DNA from 2 places in the Saccharopolyspora sp. NPDC000995 genome. Region 1 is predicted to be linked to the other one. Evidence: riboswitches for the same ligand, from Rfam matches in the RefSeq annotation. Region 1 holds a riboswitch; the other holds the start of a gene.
The links. Region 1 has a riboswitch for glycine ahead of gcvT (glycine cleavage system aminomethyltransferase GcvT). Riboswitches for the same ligand answer to the same signal wherever they lie in the genome.
Positions count from the first base shown of each region.

Region 2: it holds a riboswitch for glycine, as region 1 does, so the genes downstream of both, gcvH (glycine cleavage system protein GcvH) here and gcvT (glycine cleavage system aminomethyltransferase GcvT) in region 1, are expected to answer to the same signal.

Region 1 is NZ_JBSFLZ010000009.1:74,931-78,331, reverse strand. It holds gene ACWDKQ_RS05505 (acyl-CoA dehydrogenase family protein) at 1-739, opposite strand, end outside; glycine riboswitch at 1,023-1,130, shown strand; glycine riboswitch at 1,131-1,232, shown strand; gene gcvT (glycine cleavage system aminomethyltransferase GcvT) at 1,348-2,451, shown strand; gene glyA (serine hydroxymethyltransferase) at 2,477-3,401, shown strand, end outside.
Region 2 is NZ_JBSFLZ010000061.1:2,295-5,695, forward strand. It holds gene ACWDKQ_RS20165 (L-serine ammonia-lyase) at 1-1,243, opposite strand, end outside; gene gcvH (glycine cleavage system protein GcvH) at 1,271-1,642, opposite strand; glycine riboswitch at 1,693-1,791, opposite strand; glycine riboswitch at 1,792-1,896, opposite strand; gene ACWDKQ_RS20175 (PucR family transcriptional regulator) at 2,010-3,401, shown strand, end outside.

The DNA.
Region 1 (3,401 bases):
AGCGGCCGCGGCCGATCCACTGCATGGCGAGCTTGAAGCCGTGGCCGACCTCACCGAGCACGTTGCGCTCCGGAACGCGCACGTTGTCGAACACCAGCGCGGCGGGCTGCCGCTCCCACGGGCCCATGATGGCGATCGGCTCGGACTTCCAGCCCGCGGCCCGGTCGGCCAGGAAGCAGGTGACCCCGCCGTTGGCGCCCTTCTCCTTGTCCGTGACGGCGAAGACCATCACGAAGTCGGCGTCGATGCCGCCGGTGATGAACGTCTTCTCGCCGTTGATCACCCACTCGTCGCCGTCCTTGACGGCGGTGGTGCGCAGGTTCTTGGCGTCGGAGCCAGCGTCCGGCTCGGTGATCGCGAAGCACGACTTGCGGGTGCCCTCGATCGTCGGGAGCAGGTAGCGCTCCTTCTGCTCGTCGTTGGCGTAGTACAGGATGTTGTCCGCGTAGCCGCCGAAGCGAAACGGCACGAACGTGCGACCGAGCTCAACCTCGATGAGCGCCGTCATCACGGCCGACAGGCCCATGCCGCCGTACTCCTCGGGCGTCTGCACGCCCCAGAACCCGGCCTGCTTCGCCTTGTCCTGCAGTTCCCGCTGCTCGTCCTTGGTCAGGCCACGTTCCCCGCCCCGCTCACGCCGCAGCACCTCGGGCTCCAGCGGCACCAGCTCGCGCTGGACGAAGTTGCGCACCCAGTCGCGGATGTCACGCTCTGTGTCGGACAGCGAGAAGTCGACCATCGCCGAATTCCTTTCGGTGCAACCACCTAACTAACGTCGTCCCTTATGGCAGCCTAAGACCGCCCCGACGACGTGAGCGCTACGCGACCGATGATCGAACGCCTCGCGAAGTACCTCGGTGCTCCGGCTCGGCGATGGGTCCTCCAGCCGCGGCTTCCCGGACGACGCCGGCCTGGAGAAGCAGCACCGCGAGCTTGCCGAATGAGATCACTGCGCCCCCCGGTTGACTCCGGTCACGTTCGGTTCGTAGCGTCGGCGTTCGCACAACCGAATACCGCGCCGATGACGTCGTGCGGGAGAGACTCCAACCCCGAGCTACCTCGGAGAGCGGAGCGCCGAAGGAGCAATTACTCCCCAGCAAACTCTCAGGCACCGGCACCGCACGACACCAGGCGAACACGGAGAAAAGCAGGAGCAACGCGCTTCTCGCCCACGGTGCAAGCTGCCCCTCGCGGGGTGGCGAAACTCTCAGGCCAATGACTCCGGGGAGACCGCCCGACCAGCGCAAGCCCGCGCAGGCCGGGGTCGAGGTGCCCCCGATAAGGTTGGGTGCAGTGAGCTGACCGGCCCTCGACTGCCGACCGGCGCCCACCAGGAGGAGTCTCACCATGTCGTCGCCACGACAGACGCCCTTGCACCGAGTGCACGAAGCCCTCGGGGCGACGTTCACCGAGTTCGCCGGTTGGCGGATGCCGCTGCGCTACTCCGGCGACACCGCCGAGCACAACGCGGTGCGCAACAACGCCGGCCTGTTCGACCTGACCCACATGGGTGAGATCCGGATCAGCGGCCCGCAGGCCGCCGAGGCGCTGGACTACGCGCTGGTCGCCAACGCCTCCGCGATCAAGCCCGGTCGCGCTCGCTACACGATGATCTGCAACGCCACCGGCGGCGTGCTGGACGACCTGATCGTCTACCGGCTCGACGAGCAGGAGTTCCTGGTGGTGGCCAACGCGGCGAACGCCGCCGTGGTCTCCGCCGAACTGACCGAGCGACTCGACGGCTTCGACGCCGAGCACCAGGACGTCTCCGACGACTACGCGCTGATCGCCGTGCAGGGCCCGAACGCGGTCGCCATCCTCGCCCCGCTGACCGACACCGACCTCGCCGAGGTCAAGTACTACGCGGGCTACCGCAGCCAGGTCGCCGGCAAGGACGTGCTGCTGGCGCGAACCGGCTACACCGGCGAGGACGGCTTCGAGCTGTTCACCGCGCCCGGCGACGCCGAGGCCGTCTGGCAGGCGCTGACCGAGTCCGGCGCGCAGCACGGCCTGCAGCCCGCCGGGTTGTCCTGCCGCGACACGCTGCGGCTGGAGGCGGGCATGCCGCTGTACGGCAACGAGCTGTCCACCGACCTCACGCCCTTCCACGCCAACCTCGACCGGGTGGTCAAGCTGGACAAGCCCGGCGACTTCGTCGGCAAGGACGCGCTGGCCGCCGCTGCGGAGAAGCCCACCGAGCGCACGCTGGTCGGGCTGAGGACCGACCAACGCCGGGCGCCCCGGCACGGCTACCGCGTGCTGGACGCCGACGGTGCCGAGATCGGCGTCGTGACCAGCGGTGCCCCGTCGCCGACCCTCGGCCACCCGATCGGCATGGCCTACGTCGACCGCGCGCACAGCGAACCCGGCACCCAACTGCAGGTCGACATCCGCGGCAAAAACGTCGCGGTGCAGGTCGTCGAGCTGCCGTTCTACCGCCGCAATGCCTGACGAGATCGAACCAGGAGGCAACACAATGTCGACACCGGACCTGTTTAACGACCAGCTGGCCGCGGTGGACCCCGAGGTGGCAGCGGCGGTCGGCGCCGAGCTCAACCGCCAGCAGACCACGCTGGAGATGATCGCCTCGGAGAACTTCGCACCGCAGGCGGTCCTGGAGGCGCAGGGCTCGGTGCTGACCAACAAGTACGCCGAGGGCTACCCGGGGCGCCGCTACTATGGTGGTTGCGAGCACGTCGACGTCGTCGAGCAGCTGGCCATCGACCGCGTCAAGGAGCTGTTTGGGGCCTCCTTCGCCAACGTGCAGCCGCACTCCGGGGCGCAGGCCAACGCGGCGGCGATGTTCGCGTTGCTCAAGCCCGGCGACACGATCATGGGCCTGGACCTGGCCCACGGCGGTCACCTCACGCACGGCATGCGGATCAACTTCTCCGGCAAGCTCTACAACGTGGTGCCCTACCACGTGCGCGCGGATGACCACCGCGTGGACATGGACGAGGTCGCCCGGCTGGCGCGGGAGAACAAGCCGCAGCTGATCATCGCCGGCTGGTCGGCGTACCCTCGGCAGCTGGACTTCAAGCGGTTCCGGGAGATCGCCGACGAGGTCGGCGCCTACCTGATGGTCGACATGGCGCACTTCGCCGGTCTGGTGGCCGCCGGGCTGCACCCGAACCCGGTGCCGCACGCGCATGTCGTCACCACTACCACGCACAAGACCCTGGGCGGCCCGCGCGGTGGCGTGATCCTGTCCTCGGACTCGGAGTTCACGAAGAAGTTCAACTCGGCGGTGTTCCCCGGCCAGCAGGGCGGGCCGTTGGAGCACGTGATCGCCGGCAAGGCGGTGGCGTTCAAGATCGCCGCCGGTGAGGAGTTCGCCGACCGGCAGCGCCGCACCGTGGAGGGCGCGCAGATCCTGGCGGAGCGACTGCTGGCCGACGACG
Region 2 (3,401 bases), on a different contig from region 1:
AATGGCTACCGTCGCCGCGCAACGCCATCCGCGCAGCCGTGATCGCCTTCACCGACGCGACCGCGTTGCGCTCGATGCATGGAATCTGCACCAACCCACCAATCGGGTCGCAGGTCAACCCGAGGTTGTGCTCCATCGCGATCTCCGCTGCGTTCTCCACCTGTCTCGGCGTTCCACCCAGCACCTCAGCGAGCCCGGCAGCAGCCATCGAACACGCGGAACCCACCTCGCCCTGACAACCGACCTCCGCACCCGAAATCGACGCGTTCTCCTTGAACAACACGCCGACCGCACCCGCCGCCAACAGGAACCGCACGACACCAGCATCATCCGCGCCAGGCACGAAGCGCGTGTAGTAATGCAGGACCGCAGGAACGATCCCGGCCGCACCGTTGGTCGGTGCGGTCACCACCCGCCCACCAGCCGCGTTCTCCTCATTCACCGCCAGCGCGAACAGCGTGACCCACTCCAGCGGATCGTCGCGCTCGGTCAATGAAGCCGCCAGCTCCGCCGCCCGACGACGGACCTTCAGCCCACCGGGCAGCTCACCGGAGTTGCGGCAGCCGTTGTGAACGCATTCACGCATGACCTGCCAGATGCCGTGCAACTCCTTGTGCACGGCATCCTCGCCACGCCACGACAACTCGTTCGCCAGCATCACACCGCTGATCGGCAGCCCCGACTGCTCGGTCCGCGCGAGCAGTTCTACACCCGTGCGGAACGGGTACCGCACCGCGGTCTCGTCCGGTTTGATCCGATCAGTGCCGGTAGCGTCTTCGTCAACGACGAAGCCACCGCCCACCGAGTAGAACACCGCGCTGTCCAGCTCGGCATCATCGGCACCGAACGCGGCGAAGCGCATCCCGTTGGGGTGCAACGGCAACGACTTGCGCCGGTGCATGACCAAGTCACGGTCTACGGTGAACCGGATCTCCTGCACCCCGTCCAAACGCAACCGCCCGGACTCCCGGATCTCGCTGACCCGGCCTTCCACCGCCGCCGGATCAACAGTCTCCGGACTGTGCCCCTCCAAACCGAGCAGCACAGCCTTCGGACTACCGTGCCCATGCCCGGTCGCACCCAACGACCCGAACAACTCCGCCTTGATCCGCTCGACCAGCGGCAACCGCCCCGCGCTGTGCAACCGCTGCACGAACAACCGCGCCGCACGCATCGGACCAACCGTGTGCGAACTGGACGGCCCAATACCCACCGAAAACAGGTCGAAGACGCTGATCGCCATTGACCGCCTCCTACCTCGCCTGGCCCACTACTGCGCGATCAACTCGGCGTACTGCTCAGCGGTGAGCAGCGAACCGGTGCTGGTCGGGCGCACATCGAGCAGCCATCCGTCGCCGAATGGCTCCGCGTTGAGCAGCGCCGGGGCGTCCACGACGGACTCGTTGAGCGCCACGACCTCGCCGGTCACCGGCGCGAACAGGTCGCTGACGGACTTCGTGGACTCCAGCTCCCCGCAGGCCTGGCCCGCTTCGATCTTGTCGCCCACCTCGGGAAGCTGCACGTAGACGATGTCGCCGAGCGCGTCCGCGGCGTGCTGGGTGATGCCGATGCGGACTACTTCGTCGCGGTCCTCGATCCACTCGTGCTCTTCGGAGTAAAGCAGGTGCGCAGGCAGGGACATGTTGGGAGGCTCCAAGGCTGTCAGGGGGCACTCGTGCCCGTGGTGGCTGGGCCTCCCCCTCTGTTGCGGAACCTGAGAGCTTCGCCGCAGGTCATCGCGGCTTGCACCGTGGGTGGAGCGTCGATGCGACGCACGCTTTCCAGAGTTGCCTCGCCCGAACGGTCATGGGTGCCTGAGAGTTTGTGGGGAGTCTTGCTCCTTCGGCGCCCTGGGAGCTCGGCGTGAGCTCGCAGGGTCTCTCCCGCACGGGGTCGACGGCCGGTATGCGATTGTCGGTGTGCTCAGCAACGATAAACGGGCCAGCTCTGGTGTCAATGCCCTCCCCCACCACGCCCGGAGGCTGCCCTAGGCATTCAGGAGGCCAGTGATGCTGGAGATCCGGGCACTGGTCGAGCGCGTCGGCCCTACACTGCTGCGCACCGTGGTCGCCCCGGAACCGAGAGTGTGCGTCGGGGACGTCGTCATCGCCGAACCCGATCAGCCGCCGACGGCGGCGGGCGGCGATCTCGTGCTGGGCGTGGGCATCTCGGACAGCGAGCACGCGGTGGCGCTGACGAGGAATTGCGGCGCGAAGGGTGCAGCAGCGGTGCTGCTCAAACCACCGATTTCGGCGGACGACGCGGTGGCCGCGGCAGCCCGGGCCGCGGGGGTGGCGCTGGTCGAGGTCCGGCCTGGAACGGCGTGGGCGCAGTTGGTGTGGCTGATCCGTGCCGCGCTGGCCGGGACCGAAATCGAGGAGGCCGACGCACCCAGCACCGGGGTCGGGGACCTGTTCCGGCTCGCCGACGCGGTGGCGGACGTGGTGGACGCGCCAGTCACCATCGAGGACGCGCGCTCCCAGGTCCTGGCCTACTCCGCCCGGCAGGACCTCACCGACCCGGCGCGGGTCTCGACGATCATGGGCCGGAGGCAGCCCGACGACGTGCTCGCCAAGTTCCGTGCCCGCGGCACGTTCCGCCAGCTCAGCAAGGGCAGTTCGGCGATCTTCGTACCCGCCCAGCAGGACGGCACCCTGCCCCGGCTGGTGGTGCCGATCCGGATGGGCGGCGAACTGCTCGGCTCGATGTGGGCCGTGGTCCCCGGCGAGGTCTCCGAAGAGCGCTCCACCGCGTTCGCCGACACCGCACCTCTGGTTGCACTGCAACTGCTGCGGTGGCGTGCGGTGGCGGACGGGGCACGCCGCCGATCCGCCGAACAGGTGCGGCTGCTACTGGAGGGCGGCGAAGGCTGGCGGGCGGCAGCGAACGAACTGGCGGTGCCCGCCGAAGCGCACCGAGTCGTCGCCATCGAAATGCCCCCGTCCGCCAGCCCCGCGGAGGGGCACCGGTTGGCGATGTGGGAGTGGATCACGCGCGGGATCGGGCGGCGCCCGCTGGTCACCGAGATCGGCACCATGCTCTACGCACTGGTGCCCGACCGGGGGCGCGCGGGCGGCTGGCCGGATCTGCGGGCAGCGCTCACGTCCCACGACGTTTCGCCGCGCCCGCTGATCGCGGCGGGCACCGCGGTGGCGGTCGCCGAGCTTTCCCAGTCGCGGTCGCAAGCCGAGGAACTGATCAGCCTGCTGCGCGCCGGCCAACTACAGCAGCGGGTGGCGGTGTACGAGGAGAACTGGCATCTGCTGGTGCTCAGCCGGATGGCCGGTGCGGCGACCGACGCCGGTATCGGTGCCCTCGGCCCGCTACCGGTGCTGCGCGAGCACGACCGAACGCAGGGCACCGAATACCTGGCCACGCTCCACGCGTGGCTGCGCCACCCC